DNA from 3 places in the Acidovorax sp. KKS102 genome. Region 2 is predicted to be linked to each of the others. Evidence: predicted binding sites of a transcription regulator. Region 2 holds the regulator's gene; each other region holds the start of a gene.

Region 1 (6,471 bases), 2.3 Mb from region 2:
TTCGTCCAGATCGCGGAAGGCGACGATTTCGGGGTGGCGGAACAGGGCGTTGGCGTCAAAGTTGAACTTCGCGTCCAGGGCCATCAGGTTGCCCTTGGAGTCGCAGTTCAGCGGGTTGATTTCCACCAGCGACGCATCGGTGTCCATGTAGCACTTGTAGATCTTGGCGAAGATGTCCACAGCCTGATCGATGGAAGCGCCGGTCAGGCCGATGGCGGCTGCCACCTTGCGGCTCTGCGCTTCGGTGATGCCGGTCAGCGGGTCGATCATCTCGGTGACGATCTTCTCGGGCGTGGAGTGGGCCACTTCCTCAATGTCCATGCCGCCTTCGCTCGAAGCGATCAGGGCGACCTTCTGCGTGGCGCGGTCGGTGACCAGCGAAACGTACAGTTCGTTCTTGATGTCGGCGCCGTCTTCGATGTACAGGCGGCGGACCTTCTGGCCTTCAGGGCCGGTCTGGTGCGTGACCAGTTGCATGCCCAGGATTTCGCTGGCGCGAGCCTTCACGTCGTCAATGGTCTTGGCAACCTTCACGCCGCCGCCCTTGCCACGGCCACCGGCGTGGATCTGGGCCTTGACCACCCACACGGGGCCGCCGAGCTTCTGGGCTGCTTCCACGGCTTCTTGCACCGTGAATGCGGGAATGCCACGCGGAACGGGCACACCAAAATTGCGCAAGATTTCCTTGCCTTGGTATTCGTGAATCTTCATGAGGTCTCTCTCAGGGAAGGGTGGTAGTTACCCGTTTACCATGAACAGTTGTCTGGCCGCGGGCTTGGGACATGGCAACCCGCGACTGTATCATGCTGCAACGCACCATCCTTGTGCCTGGCTTACATCCAGGGTTGGCGTCGCAGCCTTTCCCATTCCTTTTGCCGGCAGACGCTGCCGTCCTTTTTTGCAGGAGCACCTCCATGTCCAAAGTCTTTATTGATGGCGAAGCCGGCACCACAGGCCTGCAGATCCGCGAGCGTCTGCAGGCCATGCCGCAGATCGAGCTGGTCAGCATTGCGCCCGAGCTGCGCAAAGATCCTGCCGCCAAGCGCGACCTGATCGCGGGGGTGGATCTGGTGGTGCTGTGCCTGCACGACGACGCCGCGCGCGACACCGTGGCCATGGTGGACGAGATCGAGCGCAGTTCGGGCCGCAAAGTCAAGGTCATCGATGCCAGCACCGCGCACCGCACGGCCGATGGCTGGGTGTACGGGTTTCCAGAACTCGCCGCATCGCAGGCACAGGCAGTGCGCGAAGCCAGCCGCGTCTCCAACCCCGGCTGCTACGCCACGGGGGCCATTGCCATCTTGCGCCCGCTGGTCGATGCGGGCCTGATCCCTGCGGACTACCCCTTGAGCCTGCCCTCGGTGTCGGGCTACTCCGGCGGTGGCCGCACGATGATCGAAGCGTACGAGGCAGGTACGGCAGCACCTTATGAAGCGTATGCACTGGGCCTGTCGCACAAGCACATCCCAGAGATCCTGCGCTACACCGGGCTCACGCGCCGCCCGGTGTTCATCCCCGCCGTGGGCAACTTCCGCCAGGGCATGCTGGTGCAGTTGCCGCTACACCTGGACCTGCTGCCCGGCGCCCCCAAGGCCAGCGACCTGCACGACGCGCTGGCTGCCCACTACAGCCGCACCAACACGCCCGAACAATGGGTGAGCGTGCTGCCGCCCACCGGCGATTTGAAGCTGGCGGCCGACACGCTGACCGACACCAACAAGCTGGAACTGCGCGTGTTTGCCAACGAGCAATACCGGCAAGCCGTGGTCATTGCGCGCCTGGACAACCTGGGCAAGGGCGCCAGCGGTGCCGCCGTGCAGAACCTGCAGTTGATGCTGGGCGTGTAACCATACCCCAGCGCTTCAGAAGGGGGCGAAAGCCCTGCTTGTGAGCAGTGCGCTCACCCCTCGTCGGAATCGTCGGCGCCCTGCACGGCGCGCCGCACCACATCGCCTGAGAACCCCCGCGTCAGCAAGAAGCGCATCTGTTTGGCGCGGGTTTGTGGGTCTGCGGCGGGCTCGCCAAACTTGCGGCGCCACACCTCGCGGGCACGCTCCAGTTCGCTGCCCTGCAGCTGGGCCACGGCCTGCTGCACGGCCTCTGCGCCCAGCCCTTTGGATTGCAGCTCTTGCCGGATGCGCGATGCACCCAGGCGACCGGCGCGCCGGTTCAGCACCGACTCCACGACCCGCGCCTCGCTGATGAAGTCCCGGGCCTGCAGGTCGTCCAGCACGGCCTCCAGGTCTTCGCCCTCTTGCACATGGGGGCTGAGCTTGCGCTGCAGCTCGGCCCGCGAATGTTCGCGCTGGCTCAGCAGCCGCAGTGCACGGCCTTTGAGCGAGAGCGCAATGAATCCCATGGCTGACCAAACGCTATATTTTCAATAGCTGCAGGCGCATATGGAATGTGCGCCTGCAGGCCATTTGGCTTCAAAAACCGTCAATCACTCGTCGGCAGCCGCTGCTGGAGCCTGCAGTGCGCCAGGCAGCAGCGCAATGCCCAGCCCTTCGCGCACCTTGTTCTCGATCTCGCGGGCCAGGTCGGGGTTTTCACGCAAAAACTCGCGGGCGTTGTCACGGCCCTGACCGATCTTCTCGCCGTTGTAGGCGTACCAGGCGCCGCTCTTTTCGATGACCTTGGCGTTCACGCCCATGTCGATGATCTCGCCTTCGCGGCTGATGCCTTCGCCAAACAGGATGTCGAACTCGGCCGTCTTGAAGGGCGGGCTCACCTTGTTCTTGACCACCTTGACCTTGGTCTCGTTGCCGATGGCTTCGTCGCCCTTCTTGATGGTGCCGGTGCGGCGGATATCCAGGCGCACCGAGGCATAGAACTTCAGCGCATTGCCGCCGGTCGTCGTTTCGGGCGAGCCGAACATCACGCCGATCTTCATGCGGATCTGGTTGATGAAGATGACCATGCAGTTGGTCTTCTTGATCGTGGCGGTGAGTTTGCGCAGCGCCTGGCTCATCAGGCGGGCCTGCAGGCCGGGCAGGGCATCGCCCATTTCGCCTTCGATTTCGGCCTTGGGCGTGAGTGCGGCCACCGAGTCCACGATGATCAGGTCCACGGCCCCGGAACGAACGAGGCTATCCACGATTTCCAGGGCTTGTTCGCCGGTGTCGGGCTGGCTGATGAGCAGGTCGGACAGCTGCACGCCCAGCTTCTGGGCGTATTGCACGTCGAGGGCGTGCTCGGCATCGACAAACGCGCAGGTGCCGCCTTGCTTTTGCATCTCGGCCACCACCTGCAGCGTGAGCGTGGTCTTGCCCGACGATTCCGGGCCGTAGATCTCGACCACACGGCCGCGGGGCAGGCCGCCCACGCCCAGGGCAATGTCCAGGCCCAAGGAGCCGGTGGAGACCACCTGGATGTCCTCGATCACCTCGCCTTCACCCAGGCGCATGATCGTGCCCTTGCCAAATTGCTTCTCGATCTGGGCGAGCGCGGCGGCCAGGGCCTTGGCCTTTTCGGTGTTCACTGGCAATGCGGGGTTGGTGCCTTTGACTGCGACGTCCATGAGAAACTCCTTGAAAACAACAGGTTGGATGCTTGCATCGCTCTGCGGTTAATCACAGGCTGGATGCTTGAACAGTAGTTTATGCGAGCAATGAAATCCAGATAAAGCGATTTTTAGTCAGTTTGCCTGACAATATCGCATGGCCGATTTTTCTCCTGCCACCGTCTCCGCCACGCCCACCCCGGGAGCGGACGACCGCTGGCGCCAAACCCACCTAGGCCGCCTGATGGGCAGTGCATTGCGCCGCTTCGACGCGCGGGTGCTGCAGCTGATGGCGCGCAACGTGGAGGTGCCTCTAGCCTTGTCCAACCTCGCGGCGCGCGACCAGGTGACGGCCGCCCATGTGCACATCACGCGCCACCTGGCCTTGCAGGGCGACCGGCTGACCGACCTGGCCCAGCGCGCGGGCATGACCAAGCAGGCCATGGCCAACCTGGTGGACCAGTGCGAGGCCTGGGGGCTGGTCACACGGCAGGTAGACCCGCTGGATGCGCGGGCGCGCCGCGTGTGCTTCACGCCCACCGGCCTGGCGTGGCTGCAAGCGTTCCGGGATGCAGTGGCGCAGGCCGAGGCAGAGTTCCGCGCCGAGGTGGGCCAAGACGTAGCCACTGTGGTGGCGATCGGGCTGGAAGCCTATGCGGGCGGAGATACGGGTGTCTGAGCCCCCACCGGCTCGGCGCACGCCAGCAACCATTCCTTGAAGCACTGCAGCGCGTGCAGTTGCGTGCGGCCTTCGGGGTAGCAGAACCAGTAGCCCACATCGCTGCGGTAGCCGCCGCGCAGGTCGGCATCGGGCAGGGGCTCGCGCACCAGGCCCGCTGTGATTTCGTCCTGCACCAGGCAACGCGGCACCAGCGCCAGGCCCATGCCCGCCATCACGGCGCGGATCATGGTCTGGAACTGGTCGAACTGCGGCCCGGCCAGCGGGTCGATGAGGCCCTCCACCCCGTGTGTCTCGCTCCAGCGCAGCCACGCCTCAGGCACGGTCACGTGGCGCAGCAGGGTGTAGCGGGCCACATCGCGCGGGGTGTGGATGGGCCAGTCGGCCACCTTGGTGCGGGGGGCAATCAGCGCCACCTCGTTGCCAGTGATGTGGTGGGCGTGCGCGCCGGGCCAGTGGCCGTCGCCGAACAGAATGGCGCAGTCCAGCTCGGGCCGGGTGAAGTCGTAGCTGTGCACATAGGGCACAAAGTGCAGCGTGATTTGCGGATGCTGCTGCTGGAACTGGGGCAGGCGCGGGATGAGCCACTTGGCGGCAAACGTGGGCAGGCTGGACAGGTGCAGCGCGCCGCCGCCGTCATCGCTGGTGATCAGCTCCAGTGTGGCCGCCTCCAGCTGCGCCAGCACGCCGCGCACGGCCTTCTCGTAGCGCTCGCCCGCGGGGGTCAGCGCCAGGCGCTTGCGGCTGCGCTCGAACAACGGTACGCCCACCCAGCCCTCCAGTTCCTTGACCTGCTTGCTGACCGCGCTTTGGGTGAGGTGCAGGGCGTCGGCCGCGCGGGAGACGCTGCCAAACCGCGTGACCATAGAGAACGCGCGCAACAGGTGCAAAGGGGGCGACAACCGGCGGAGGGAGGACATGGGCTCAGCGCTTGAACATTCCAGTATGGAATGTTATCAGGCCCAACCATTGCTTGTTGATTGGGAGCAGCCTCCGTAACCTTGAGTCTCCCCAATAGGAGAATCCTCCATGCAACGCCGTCATATGCTCTCAGCGCTGGCCGCTGTATCTTTCGTTCCTGGAATATCCTTGGCGCAAGAGGGCAAGCCCCTGCGCATCATCGTGCCCTTCCCCCCGGGCGGAGCGACCGACATCACGGCCCGCAGCCTGCAAGAGCCGCTGGCGCGCATCCTCAAGCAGCCCGTGGTGCTGGAGAACCGGGGCGGCGCAGGCGGCTCCATCGGCATGGCCGAAGTAGCGCGGGCTCCCGCAGACGGCCTGACCCTGGGGGTGGCCACGCTGTCCACCCATGGGGTGAACCCCGCCGTCTACAGCAAGCTGCCGTACGACCCCACCAAGGACTTTGTGGGCGTGACCGAAATCGTCAAGGCGCCTGGCGTGATCGTGGTGAATCCGACGGTACTGCCCGTCAAAGACCTCGCCGAGCTGGTGAAATACCTCAAGGCCAACCCCGGCAAGGTGTCGTACGCCACCCCCGGCAACGGCACCATCGGCCACATGTGGGGCGAGCTGTTCAAGCGCGCATCGGGCACCTCCATGGTCCACATCGCCTACCGCGGCGCGGGCCCGGCCATCAACGATGTGCTGGCGGGCCAGGTAGGGGTGTACTTTGACCAGGTGGCCTCATCGCTGCCGTACATCAAGGCGGGCAAGCTCAGGGCGCTGGCCGTTTCCTGGCCCGTGCGGCTGGACGTGCTGCCCGACGTGCCCACCTACGCCGCGCTGGGCTACAAGCAGGCCAACGAACCCTCGTGGTTTGGCATGGTCGCCCCCACGGGCACACCCACCGCCGTGGTGGAACGCATCCAGCAGGCCGTGGCCCAGGCCCTGAAGGAACCCACCGTGCGGGAGCGCCTCGCGGGGCAGGGCCTGTACCCATCGGGCACAACGTCCAAAGAGTTCACCGCGCAGATCGCCCACGAGATCGAGAAAATGAAGGGCGTTGCCGCCTACGCCAAGGTGGTGCTCGACTGACCTGATTCCCCCCCGGGCCCTGGGCCCGGGGACGGCCACAGCCGGGATGACGAAACGACGCGGATGCCCCTCAGGGATAACCATAGTCACATCCCGGTCTGGGCGGCTAGGCCAGCCGCCCTCCTTTGCGCACACTCTGCCTATGCATGCAGCCTTGAAACTGATCCACCACCGCTTCCAGCAGGCCCAGCCCGGCGTCACCGGCTCGCCGGGGCTTGCCACACAACCCTCCAGCACCGCCACCGTCACTGCGGTGCCCGGCAGCACACCACTGGTCCTCGACTCCCCCCACAGC
Region 2 (6,471 bases):
TTCCAGGAAGATCGTCGGCTGGCACGTGCATGAGAGCCTGCAGACCGAAGAGGTGGCGCAGGCCATGAAGATGGCGCTCTCGGGGCGACAGAGCAGCCGACAGTTGGTGCACCACTCCGACAGGGGTATCCAGTACTGCGCGACGTACTACCAGGCCCTGCACAAGCGCCACGGCGTGATCTGCTCGATGACGGACGGCTACGACTGCTACCAGAACGCGCTGGCCGAGCGGGTCAATGGCATCTTGAAGAGTGAGTTCTTGCTGCAGCGCCCCGCCGATCTGGGGCAGGCCAGACGCATGGTCGAGCAGTCAGTCGACATCTATAACTGCGAGCGACCGCATCTGTCGCTGAAAATGCAAACGCCCGATGCAGTGCATCGGGCGTCATTGGCCGGATAGTCCGGCTGGAGTTTTTAACCGTCCTGGGTGTCAACGCTATTCAGGACGGGTCAGAGGTACAACAGCCAGTCGCGTAATTGGAACTGGTGGATGACCGACTGCCGCTAGCGCCTCACCTGTAGTGAGCCCGGGTTCACGATGTTGGTGGGTGTGCCTTTGATGAAATTCACCACGTTATCAAAAGCTGCACCAAAGTAGAGCTCATAGCTGTCCTGTTCCACGTACCCAATATGTGGCGTGCAAATGCAGTTTTCGAGACGAAGTAGGGCGTGGCCTTGCAGGATAGGTTCACTCTCGAACACATCCACTGCTGCCAAGCCTGGGCGACCCCGGTTGAGGGCCGCGATCAGGGCGTCTGGCTCGATCAGCTCTGCGCGTGATGTATTGACCAGCAGCGAAGTGGGCTTCATGCACGAAAGGTCTTCGAGCGAGATGATGCCGCGCGTCTCGTCGTTCAGGCGCAGGTGCAAAGAGATCACATCGCATTGCGAGAAGAACTCTTCCCGTGTGGCCGCTGCCTGGTAGCCGTCTGTCAACGCCTGCGCACGCGATGCCTCTCGACCCCAGACGCGCACGTTCATGCCAAACGCGCGTCCGTACCCAGCCACCAGTTGTCCGATGCGGCCATAGCCCCAGATACCCAGGGTCTTGCCCCTCAGCACGTTGCCGATCCCGAAGTTGGCGGGCATCGAGGCGGTCTTGAGACCAGACTGCTGCCAGGCGCCATGCTTGAGGTTGGAGATGTACTGGGGCAGTCGGCGCATGGAGGCCATCACCAGGGCCCAGGTCAGCTCAGCGGGTGCCACAGGGGATCCAACTCCCTCTGCCACGGCAATGCCGCGCTCGGTACATGCCGCCACATCAATGTGGCTGCCAATCTTGCCGGTTTGTGCAATGAGCTTGAGCCGAGGGAGCTTCTCGACCAATTGGCGCGTGATCTGGGTCCGTTCACGGATCAGCACGATGATGTCTGCATCTTTGAGACGCACCGAAAGTTGCCCCAGCCCCTTGACCGTGTTGGTGTAGACCTTGGCGGTGTATGCGTCGAGCCGCGATGCGCAATGCAGCTTGCGCACTGCATCCTGGTAATCGTCGAGGATCACAATATTCATCCCGACATTGTGCCTTGGCGGGCGCAGGGAAGAGCCACCTGAGCCCTGTGGCCAAGCCAAAGTCTCCAATTTTTGGTGACGGAGTGCTGCGCAGATACCGGAAATGGCCGTATCACTCCGCACGACCGCACGACCGCACGACCGCACGACCGCACGACCGCACGACCGCACGACCGCACGATTGGCGCAGGCTGGCGTCAGTGTTTGGTGTCGATCAAGATCTGGTACGGCTCTGCACCAGCCTTGGGGCTGTGGGGACGGTCCTCACACCACCTCATCGGCGGTAGCTCCGTAATCTGAAGACGAGGCCGCCACAGTGGTCGGGACGCAGGAGCGTTTGCCACCTTAACCGCCCGCAATGTCCAGTAAATCAGGCCCTGAGAGCCTCGGATGCCGCCAAACGGTCCAGCTCTGCGCAGACATCTGCCATCCGGCCTGCAATCACTAGGCGTCCGGTACCTGCGGCATCAGAAGTCCGGCGCAGCACTTTTGTTGTTCGTGGGCTGCAGGAGGTCGTCCCCACCGCTGATAGGAAAGCTTGCCGTTTGCTACCTGCCATGTGCGTTGGCAGAAAAGAGCGGTGCGTGTCGGGCGAACGGGCAGGACTTTCTGGCGCTCGTGCAGGTGGTTTGACCGTAAAAGGCCAGTTCCCGCGAGGGGCGCGTTGTCCTTGGTGCTGTTCAGCACGATGAAGTGCCGCAACGTCTGTAGCCCGTCTTTGGAAAATAAAGGGCGATGCATTCCCAGATTCAGTGGGCTCTCTCGTCTCTGCTTGCGCCCGTAGGGCCATCCTACCTGCGGGCGTTTGCTCCGCACTCGCAAACAGCTTTTTGAGGCTGCGAACAGGGCTCTGCAGGGCAGAAAGGGTGAACAAAGCAATTCCCATGTGAAAACTCCGAAAGTCGGGGGTTGAACATAGGCAGGATTGCAGAGTGGCTGAGTACCAAAACACCCAAAAGCAGCGCGAGACCATCCCTTGCGGTGCAGCCAGCTGCTCCGCCGATTCATCACGCATTGCTTGGGAGTTTTTGGCACTCAACGGGACCCGCATCGCAGGGCTGGTGTACTGATCAGAATCTGTCCACCAAACGCCCGCCACCCACGGTGCGGCCCCTGAGCGCGTGCACTACATCAGCATGGTGTTGCGGATAAGACCCACTGCCAGACCTTCGATTTCGAAGGGCTCACCCGGCTGCACCACGATCACAGGGTAGTCGGGGTTCTCGGGCAGTAATTCAATGGCGTTGGCGGTGCGGCGAAGGCGCTTGACAGTGACGTCGTCACCCAGTCGGGCCACGATGATCTGGCCGTTGCGGGCTTCGCGGGTGGACTGAACGGCCAGCAAATCGCCATCCATGATGCCTGCGTCACGCATGGACATGCCCCGCACCTTGAGCAGGTAATCGGGCTTGTGCTGGAAGAGGCTGTTTTCTACGCTGTAGGTCTGGCCTACATGTTCCTGCGCGAGAATGGGCGACCCCGCAGCCACCCGGCCTACCAAAGGCAAGACCAGTTGCGACAGGCCCGGGATGGGCAGGCTGAACTGACTGCCGCGCGCGGCGTTGATGGAGCGCACCGTGTCGCTGCGCAGGCGGATGCCCCGTGAGGTGCCGCTGACCAGCTCAATCACCCCTTTACGGGCAAGAGCCTGAAGGTGTTCTTCTGCCGCATTGGCTGACTTGAAACCCAGCTCGGCCGCGATTTCTGCGCGGGTGGGAGGCGCGCCGGTGCGTGCGATAGCGGTCTGGATGAGATCCAGAATCTGCTGCTGGCGGGCGGTGAGTTTGGGGTTGTCGAGCATGGTGGTTTCCGGTGCGGGCGGTTACAGTGATGAACAACTGTTTTTTAATCCAGTAACTGTATTTTTCACCAGTTTTTCGGAGTATGCAAGTGAGTGGGCAAAAAATTGTGGTTTTGGGCACCGGTGGCACGATTGCGGGCACCTCGGCCCAAGCGGGGGACAACATTGGCTACACCGCCGCGCAGGTGGGCGTGGAACAACTGCTGACGGCTGTGCCCGGTCTGCAGGCTCTGGCAGGGGGCGCCTTGGTTGCAGAGCAAGTAGCGCAGATCGACAGCAAGGACATGGATGGCGAGGTGTGGCGCACGCTGGCATTGCGGTGCGCCCACCACCTGAATGACCCGGAGGTGAAGGGGTTGGTCATCACCCATGGTACGGACACCCTGGAAGAAACGGCGTGGTTCTTGCACGAAGTGCTGGACGCCGCCAAACCCGTGGTGCTGACCTGCGCGATGCGGCCTGCCACAGCCTTGACCCCCGATGGCCCCCAGAACCTGCTGGACGCGGTGGCAACGGTATTGGCGCCAGGTGCCACAGGTGTGCTGGCTGTTGCGGCGGGTGAAGTGCATGGCGCACGGCATGTGCAAAAAGTGCATCCCTACCGCGTCAATGCCTTCAGCTCGGGGGATGCTGGACCTCTGGGGTGGGTGGAAGAGTGTGTGGTCCGTTGGGCATGCAATAGCCCAGTAGTGCCGGTAAATAATGTCGATGGTGCTATGAATAATATAGTGAGCGCTGCGACTTGGCCGTGGGTGGAAATCGTCATGAACCATGCGGGGGCATCGGGCAGGGCGGTGGATGCGCTGGTGCGAGAGGGCGTGCAGGGCCTGGTGGTGGCCTGCACCGGCAATGGCACGATCCACCACGATTTGGAGGCCGCTTTGGTGCGCGCGCAGAACGCCGGAGTGCGGGTGGTGCGCTCCACCCGCTGCGCGGAGGGGCAGGTGCTGCCCAAGCCGGGTGATGTGCTTCCCGCCTCGCAAGGCCTGTCGCCGGTGAAGGCGCGGGTTGCCCTGATGCTGGATTTGCTGCGGATGCATTGATCTAAGAAGGGCCGGCAGCCGTGTTCACCGCACTCAAGACACACGCCTGGGCTTACCCCGCGCTGGAGGTCGTCCACATCATCGGTATTGCGTTGCTGCTGGGCAATCTGCTGCTGCTGGAGTTGCGGGTCTTCGGACGTGGTGCGGCACTGCCGGTGAAAGACCTCGCGCGGCTGAGTCTCACTGTGGCGCTGTGCGGCTTCGGATTGGCCGCAGCGTCGGGGCTGCTGATGTTTGCCACCCAGCCTGCGGAGCTGCTCAGCAACCGCGCTTTTACCTTGAAGATGCTGTTGTTAATGCTTGCGGGCTGCAACGCGGCGTGGTTTCATGCACGCGGTTCGCTTGTACGCCTGGATGGGTTGGCACGCTTGCAGATGCTGGTGTCCACCGTGATCTGGCTGTCGGTGGTGGCCTGTGGCCGCTGGATTGCGTACCTTTGATATGGCCCCTTGAATCGGGTTTTGTTCCTACGGGAGTCTTTATGGGCTTGCAACGTCGTCATGTGCTGATCGCCGCGAGTGCCTTGCCTTTGGGGGCACACGCGCACCACGGCTGGAGCAGTTTTGATGCGGACCGACCGCTGTATCTGGAGGGCACGGCGCGCAAAGTGCGGTGGCAAAACCCGCATGCAGAGCTGGAGCTGGAATTGCCCGCTGCGCTCCGGTTGCCTTCAGATCTTGCCCAGCGGCCTGTGCCTGCGCAGACCGCGCCGGTGGACGGACGCGCACTACTGGCCAAAACCGTGCTGCCCACCCGCAAGGACCGCGTCTGGGAGGTTGAGCTGGCTCCGTTGACTCGTATGCAGGCCTGGCAGGTGCCAGAGATCAAGCCGGGTACGGCCGTGTCTGTGGTGGGCTTTGGCCTGCGGGACGAAAAGGGCGAGGCAGTGCTGCGCGCCGAATACCTGTTTGTGGACGGCAAAGCCTACGGCTTGCGGTCCAGCCCCGCCTGATGCCAGGCACGTGCCCGCAGCGGGTGGCTGTCGCGGCCACCGCGCGGCGGGGCGTTTCATGAAAAAAGCGACGCCCTGGTGCAGTGCGTCGCTTTCAGGAGGCTTGAGCGCCCAACGTGCGTCAGGCGGATCTTGGCCCTTGGTTCATTGCATCAGCTGGCCAGCGCCTGCAGCGCGCGTGCGGTGATCTCGTCCACGCTGCCCGTACCGCTGATGGCGCGGTACTTGGGCGCTGCGGCGGGTTCGGCCTTGGCCCAGTTGCTGTAGTAATCCACCAGGGGGCGCGTCTGGTCGCTGTAGACCTGCAGGCGCTTCTTGACGGTTTCTTCCTTGTCGTCTTCGCGCTGGATCAGTTCTTCACCGGTCACGTCATCCTTGCCTTCGACCTTGGGTGGGTTGAACTTGACGTGGTAGGTCCGGCCGCTGGCAGGGTGCGAGCGGCGGCCGCTCATGCGTTCGATGATGGCGTCAAAGGGCACATCGATTTCGAGCACGTAGTCGAGCTTGACGCCGGCGGCCTTCATGGCGTCGGCCTGCGGAATGGTGCGGGGGAAGCCATCAAACAGGAAGCCGTTGGCGCAGTCGGGCTGCGTGATGCGCTCCTTGACGAGCCCGATGATGATGTCGTCGCTGACCAGGGCGCCCGAGTCCATCACGGCCTTGGCCTGCAGGCCCAAGGGAGTGCCAGCCTTGACGGCGGCACGCAGCATGTCGCCGGTGGAGATCTGGGGGATGCCGTACTTCTGGCAGATGAATGTGGCTTGCGTGCCCTTTCCGGCGCCAGGCGCGCCCAACAGAATCAGTCTCATGGATGTCCTCGAAGGTTAGAAATCGGGTGGCGCCGCTGGCGGGGACGTTCGAAGGGCGCCTGAAGCCGTTCTGTGCGCCCGGGATGCGGTGCTCTCGTTACAGTTGAGGATAGCATGTGACCACCTTGCGCGGACTTACATGGGTGACCGTTTCTTGGCCGGTGCCTCCATGGAAGCGCTGCGAGGGTCATCGGTGCGACCCCGGGTGTATCCAACATGCATGCCAACGCGGACCGTTGGCGCCTGAAAACTGTCAGCGAAACAGCGCGCGGACCTGCTCCAGGTCCTCTGGCGTGTCCACGCCAGGGCCCGGCGCCGCGTCTGCCAGGTGAACGGCGATGCGGTGGCCGTGCC
Region 3 (6,471 bases), 1.0 Mb from region 2:
CAGGATGTCTTCGAGCTTGCCCTGGCTTTCGCGCAGTTCTTTCAGCTCCTGCTCGATCTTGATGGCTTCCAGCCGCGCGAGCTGACGCAGGCGGATTTCGAGGATGTCCTCGGCCTGCCGGTCGCTGAGGTTAAAGCGTGCAATCAGCGCGGCCTTGGGGTCTTCGGCCTGGCGGATGATGGCAATCACCTCGTCGATGTTGAGCAGCACCAGCTGCCGCCCTTCGAGGATGTGGATGCGGTCCAGCACCTTGTTCAGCCGGTGCTGGCTGCGGCGGGTGATCGTGGTCTGGCGGAAGGCAATCCACTCTTCCAGCATCTGGCGCAGCGACTTCTGCACGGGCTTGCCGTCGAGCCCCACCATGGTGAGGTTGATGGGCGCCGAGGTCTCCAGACTGGTGTGGGCCAGCAGCGCGGTGATCAGCTCCTGCTGCGGTGTCTTGCCCGTCTTGGGCTCGAACACCAGGCGCACAGGGGCGTCCTTGCTCGACTCGTCACGCACCACGTCCAGAACGGCCAGCATGCTGGCCTTCAATTGCGTCTGCTCCTGCGTCAGCGCCTTCTTGCCGGCCTTGACCTTGGGGTTGGTGATTTCTTCAATCTCTTCCAGCACGCGCTGGGTACTCACGCCGGGCGGCAGTTCGTTGACCACCAGTTGCCACTGGCCGCGCGCCATGTCCTCGATCTTCCAGCGTGCGCGCACCTTGAGGCTGCCACGGCCCGTGCGGTAGGCGTCGGCAATGTCGCCGGGGCTGCTGATGATCTGGCCGCCACCGGGGTAGTCCGGGCCGGGCACGATGGCCAGCAGCTCGTCCTGGCTCAGCGATGGGGTCTTGATGAGCGCCACACACGCATCGGCAATCTCGCGCAGGTTGTGGCTGGGGATCTCGGTGGCCAGACCCACAGCAATGCCGCTGGCGCCATTGAGCAGCGCGAACGGCAGGCGGGCGGGCAGCTGGCGGGGTTCTTCGGTGCTGCCGTCGTAGTTGGGCATGAAATCGACCGTGCCTTCGTCGATTTCGTCGAGCAGCAGACTGGTGATGCGCGACAGGCGGGCTTCCGTGTACCGCATGGCCGCAGCGCCGTCACCGTCGCGGCTGCCGAAGTTGCCCTGGCCGTCGATGAGGGGGTAGCGCTGCGCAAAGTCCTGCGCCATGCGCACCAGCGCGTCGTAGGCCGACTGGTCACCGTGGGGGTGGAACCGGCCCAGCACATCGCCCACAACGCGGGCACTCTTGACGGGCTTGGCCGCCGTGTTGCGCGTGGGGCCACTGTAGCCCAGGCCCATGCGGTCCATCGAATACAAGATGCGCCGCTGCACGGGCTTGAGGCCGTCGCACACATCGGGCAGCGCACGGCCCTTGACGACCGACAGCGCGTATTCCAGGTAGGCGCGCTGGGCGTAGCCCGCCAGGCCCAGGGAGTCGCCCCCGTCATCGCCTGCGGTGGTGAAATCAAGAGTGGGTTGGTCGCTCATTCGTTCGGAATCGTCGGTAAGGGTTCAAACGCGGTCTGCGGCGCGCTGCGGGTCTGTGCCACCTGGGTGGGCGGCAGGTTGCCCCGGTTCTGCGCGCCGCCCGATAGCTCCATGCGCACACGGCCCGGCAGGGCGCGCTGTGTCAGCACGGGCGCTGGCGGCTTGAGCTGGGCGTACAGACCCAGCACGGTGCGCACGTAGTTTTGGGTTTCCTTGAAGGCCGGGACCTGGTTGCCCGCCTTTTGCACGGCGCCTTCGCCCGCGTTGTAGGCGGCCACGGCCAGGTCCATGCGGCCGGGGAACAGGTCCAGCAGGTAGCGCAGGTAGCGGGTGCCGGTGGGCACGTTCACAGCGGGGTCGGCCAGTTTTTGCTCCACCGTGCGCTTCTTGTCCGCACTCACGCCAAAGCGGCTGGCCGTGGCGGGCATCACCTGCATCAGGCCCACGGCGCCCTTGGGCGATACGGCGGCGGCGTCAAAGCCGGACTCGGTGGCGATCACGGCCTGCAGCAGCTCATAGTCCACGCCATGCTGGGTGGACGCAGCGCGCAGGTGGTGCTTGACGCGCTTGTAGTCCGGCGCAATGTCGAAAAACGCCAGCAGGCGCGCGCCCGCTGCGGGCAGCGCGTAGGGCATGGGCGAAGCATTGGCCGGTGTGTCCCGCGTTGAGTCAAAGTCGTTGCCGCGAAAAAACAGCTGGTAGCGCGCATCGACCTGCTCCGCCGCAAAGTGCGTCACGCCACGCTCGTCCACATGCGCCCACAGGTCTGCACGGGCCGTTTGCTGCAAAAAGCAGAGCAAACAACCCAACACATACCAGCGCAAGCGGCCGATTTGGCGAAATGAGGTCATGGCAGGCGGCTCGGGCGCGTATGACGCTGCTCTTCAGATATCGACCTCGACCGCATCGCCATGCAGCTCCATCAGTTCGCGGCGCGCGGCGGCTTCGCCCTTGCCCATGAGCTTGGTGATGAGCCCCTCGGTGGCGGCAAAGTCCATGTCGCCCAGCTGCACGGGCAGCAGGCGGCGGGTGTCGGGGTTGAGCGTGGTTTCCCACAGCTGCTCGGCGTTCATCTCGCCCAGGCCCTTGAAGCGGCTGATCTGGCACTTCTCGCGCGGCACGCCGTCCTTTTCGGCCTTGTCCAGAATGGCGGCCAACTCGCCTTCGTCCAGCGCGTACATCTTGGCCGCAGGCTTCTTGCCACGCGCGGGCACGTCCACACGGAACAGCGGCGGGCGCGCCACGTAGATGTGGCCAGCCTCGATGAGCTTGGGGAAATGGCGGAAGAACAGCGTGAGCAGCAGCACCTGGATGTGCGAGCCGTCCACGTCGGCATCGGACAGGATGCAGACCTTGCCATAGCGCAGGCCGCTCAGGTCGGGGGTGTCGTTGGGGCCGTGCGGGTCCACGCCAATGGCTACCGAGATGTCGTGGATTTCGTTGTTGGCAAACAGGCGGTCGCGCTCCACCTCCCAGGTGTTGAGCACCTTGCCGCGCAGCGGCAGGATGGCTTGGCTTTCCTTGTCGCGGCCCATCTTGGCGCTGCCACCAGCCGAGTCGCCCTCGACCAGGAACACTTCGTTGTGCGCCGTGTCGCGGCTTTCGCAGTCGGTGAGCTTGCCGGGCAGCACAGCCACGCCCGAGCCCTTGCGCTTTTCAACCTTCTGGCCCGCCTTCTGGCGCGTCTGCGCGGCCTTGATGGCCAGCTCAGCGAGCTTCTTGCCGTATTCGACGTGCTGGTTGAGCCACAGCTCCAGCGCCGGACGCACAAAACCGCTGACCAGGCGCACCGCGTCGCGCGAATTCAGGCGCTCCTTGATCTGGCCCTGGAACTGCGGGTCCAGCACTTTGGCCGAGAGCACATAGCTGGCGCGCGCAAACACGTCCTCGGGCAGCAGCTTCACGCCCTTGGGCAACAGACTGTGCAGTTCGATGAAGCTCTTGACGGCGTTGAACAGGCCGTCGCGCAGGCCGCTTTCGTGCGTGCCGCCCGCGCTGGTGGGAATCAGGTTGACGTAGCTCTCGCGCATGGGCTGACCGTCTTCGGTGAAGGCCACGGCCCAGGCGGCGCCCTCGCCTTCGGCAAAACTTTCGTTGTTGCGGTCGGCAAAACCCTCGCCCTCGAACAGCGGGATCACCGGATCGCCGTTCAGCGTCTGCATCAGGTAGTCGCGCAGGCCGCCTTTGTACTGCCACGTTTGCGTGTCGCGGGTTTTCTCGTTGACCAGCTGCACCGTCACGCCGGGCATGAGCACGGCCTTGCTGCGCAGCAGGTGGGTCAGCTCGCCCATGGGCAGGGCGCTGGATTCGAAATATTTGGCGTCGGGCCACACGCGCACCGAGGTGCCCTGCTTGCGCTCGCCCGCCTCCAGCGGCCGGGCCACCAGGGGCTCGATCACGTCGCCAGCGGCAAACACCAGACGCGCCACCTTGCCCTCGCGGTAGCTGGTGGCCTCCAGCCGGGTGGCCAGCGCGTTGGTGACCGACACGCCCACGCCATGCAGGCCGCCCGAGAAGCTGTAAGCCCCGCCCTTGCCCTTGTCGAACTTGCCGCCCGCGTGCAGGCGGGTGAAGACCAGCTCGATCACTGGAGCGTTTTCCTCGGGGTGCAGGCCGAAGGGGATGCCCCGGCCGTCGTCTTCCACACTGACAGAGCCGTCGGCGTGCAGGGTGACGCGGATCTTCTTGCCGTACCCGGCCAGCGCCTCGTCGGCGGCGTTGTCCAGCACCTCCTGGATGATGTGCAGGGGGTTGTCGGTGCGGGTGTACATGCCCGGGCGCTGCTTGACGGGCTCCAGGCCCTTGAGCACGCGGATCGAACCTTCGGAATATTCGCTGGCGGAAGCAGAAGACGGTTTGGCAGACATAGCGGCGGATTGTAGTGCGGCCACCGCCCTGGAGCTGGATAAAAAGACAGTCTTCGCGCGACCCTGGCGGCAACTGTATTGGTCGCGGGTGTATCAGCGCGTTTCACACAATCTGGCTACATTCCTGCGCATGCATATGAATCCTCCCAAACTATCCATGTTCCAGGTGCTGGCCTGCGGCGCGGCCATCGTGACCCTGTCCATGGGCACCCGCCACGGGTTCGGGCTGTGGCTGCTTCCCATCACCCAGGAGATGGGCTGGACGCGCCAGTCGTTCGCCCTGGCCATCGCCATCCAGAACCTGTCCTGGGGCCTGATCGGGATCTTTGCGGGCATGGCGGCCGACCGGTTTGGGGCCTTCCGCGTCCTGCTGGGTGGTGCGGTGTTGTATGCCTTGGGCCTGGCAGGCATGGCCCTGTCGCCCACGCCCACGTTATTTGCACTGACGGCGGGCGTGCTGATTGGCGCGGCCCAGGCGGGCACCACCTATGCGGTGATTTACGGCGTGCTGGGGCGGCAGATTGCGCCCGAAAAGCGCTCGTGGGCCATGGGCGTAGCGGCGGCAGCGGGCTCGTTCGGGCAGTTTCTGATGGTGCCGGTGGAAGGCTGGCTCATCGCGGGCCTGGGCTGGCAGCAAGCGCTGCTGGCGTTGTCGATGGCCGTGCTGCTGATCGTGCCGCTGGCCTTTGGCCTGCGGGAGCCGGGCTTCAAGGGCACGACCCCGGTCAAGCGCGACCAGACCATTGCGCAGGCGCTGGGCGAGGCCTTTCGCTACCCCAGCTTCAATCTGCTGATGGCGGGCTACTTTGTGTGCGGCTTTCAGGTGGTGTTCATTGGCGTGCACATGCCCAGCTACCTCAAGGACCACGGCCTGTCGCCCCAGGTGGCCAGCTATGCGCTGGCGCTGATCGGGCTGTTCAACGTATTTGGCACCTACATCGCGGGCACGCTGGGCCAGCGCATGCCCAAGCGCCACATCCTTGCCTTCATTTACTTTGCCCGTGCGGTGGCAATCAGCATCTTCCTGCTGGTGCCGCTGTCGCCGCTGTCGGTGTACGTGTTCTCGGCGGTGATGGGCGCGCTGTGGCTGTCCACCGTGCCGCCCACCAATGCCACCATCGCGCAGATCTTCGGCGTGCAGCATTTGTCGATGCTGGGCGGCTTTGTGTTCTTCAGCCACCAGATCGGCAGCTTCCTGGGCGTCTGGCTGGGGGGCTATCTGTATGACGCTACCGGCAGCTACGATATCGTCTGGTACATCGCGATTGGTCTGGGAATTTTTGCCGGGCTGGTGAACTTGCCGGTCAAGGAAAGCCCGATCTCGCGCAGCAGCCCACAACCCGCCTGACCTTTTGGCCCCCCTCCCTGCATGAGCCACACCACCCCGCCCCGCAAAACCACGCCGCGCGCCCTGCGCTGGCTGGGCGGCGCCGTGGCCGTGCTGCTGTGCCTGGTGGTGTTTGGCTTTTACACCGTGCCCGAATTCATGGTGATGATGGCCGACCAGATGTGGGCGTGTTTTTGACCTGCTCCGCAACATTTTCAAGCGTTTTTGGCCGCAAGCGCTAGTGGATCATGCGCAGGTAGCTATCATTTTTATAGTCTCATGCACGGTATGCACAGTACGCACGGTACAGAGGCCCCCTCGGAATGGGTGCGGCGCTGGAGCCACCTGATCGCTCCCCACAGCACTGTGCTGGACGTTGCCTGCGGCGCAGGGCGCCACCTGCGGCATCTGCGCGAACTGGGGCACACCGTGGTCGGCGTGGACCGGTCGGCCGAGGCGCTGGCCGCCAGCGAAAGGCTGGGCGAGCTGGTGCAAGCCGACATCGAAAACGGCCCCTGGCCTTTTGCAGGCCGCCAGTTTGGTGGCGTGGTCGTCACCAACTACCTGTGGCGCCCCTTGCTGCCCACCATCGTGGCCAGCGTGGCGCCGGGCGGGGTGCTGGTCTATGAAACCTTTGCCCAGGGCAACGAAACCGTGGGGCGCCCCGCCCGGCCTGAGTTTCTGCTGACGCCCGGCGAGCTGCTGCACGTGTGCAAGGAATTGCGCGTGGTAGGTTATGAAGACGGCTTCATCGACGAACCTGCGCGTTTCGTGCAACGCATCACGGCCGTACGGGAACTC

The links. Region 2 encodes LexA, which represses DNA repair genes until DNA is damaged. Its sites were predicted from a motif close to ACTGTATNNNNATACAGT; they were not measured.
Region 1: recA (recombinase RecA) is a predicted target of LexA. The motif match lies at 3,579-3,596, and genes of this name have one in related genera.
Region 3: C380_RS07950 (DNA topoisomerase IV subunit B) is a predicted target of LexA. The motif match lies at 4,377-4,394, and genes of this name have one in related genera.

Annotation. Positions count from the first base shown of each region.
Region 1 covers NC_018708.1:5,063,503-5,069,973, forward strand. Annotated here, with positions in the region: gene sucC (ADP-forming succinate--CoA ligase subunit beta) at 1-711, opposite strand, end outside; gene argC (N-acetyl-gamma-glutamyl-phosphate reductase) at 915-1,847, shown strand; gene recX (recombination regulator RecX) at 1,901-2,359, opposite strand; gene recA (recombinase RecA) at 2,444-3,520, opposite strand; gene C380_RS23290 (MarR family winged helix-turn-helix transcriptional regulator) at 3,660-4,181, shown strand; gene C380_RS23295 (LysR substrate-binding domain-containing protein) at 4,154-5,101, opposite strand; gene C380_RS23300 (tripartite tricarboxylate transporter substrate binding protein) at 5,211-6,176, shown strand; gene C380_RS23305 (N-formylglutamate amidohydrolase) at 6,319-6,471, shown strand, end outside.
Region 2 covers NC_018708.1:2,755,529-2,761,999, reverse strand. Annotated here, with positions in the region: one part of gene C380_RS12665 (IS3 family transposase) at 1-400, shown strand, start outside; gene C380_RS12660 (D-2-hydroxyacid dehydrogenase family protein) at 505-1,512, opposite strand; gene lexA (transcriptional repressor LexA) at 2,639-3,313, opposite strand; gene C380_RS12650 (asparaginase) at 3,397-4,356, shown strand; gene C380_RS12645 (hypothetical protein) at 4,377-4,796, shown strand; gene C380_RS12640 (DUF6152 family protein) at 4,838-5,308, shown strand; gene adk (adenylate kinase) at 5,461-6,117, opposite strand; gene kdsB (3-deoxy-manno-octulosonate cytidylyltransferase) at 6,371-6,471, opposite strand, start outside.
Region 3 covers NC_018708.1:1,738,320-1,744,790, reverse strand. Annotated here, with positions in the region: gene parC (DNA topoisomerase IV subunit A) at 1-1,476, opposite strand, end outside; gene C380_RS07955 (lytic transglycosylase domain-containing protein) at 1,473-2,327, opposite strand; gene C380_RS07950 (DNA topoisomerase IV subunit B) at 2,361-4,343, opposite strand; gene C380_RS07945 (MFS transporter) at 4,474-5,691, shown strand; gene C380_RS25260 (hypothetical protein) at 5,713-5,868, shown strand; gene C380_RS07940 (bifunctional 2-polyprenyl-6-hydroxyphenol methylase/3-demethylubiquinol 3-O-methyltransferase UbiG) at 5,959-6,471, shown strand, end outside.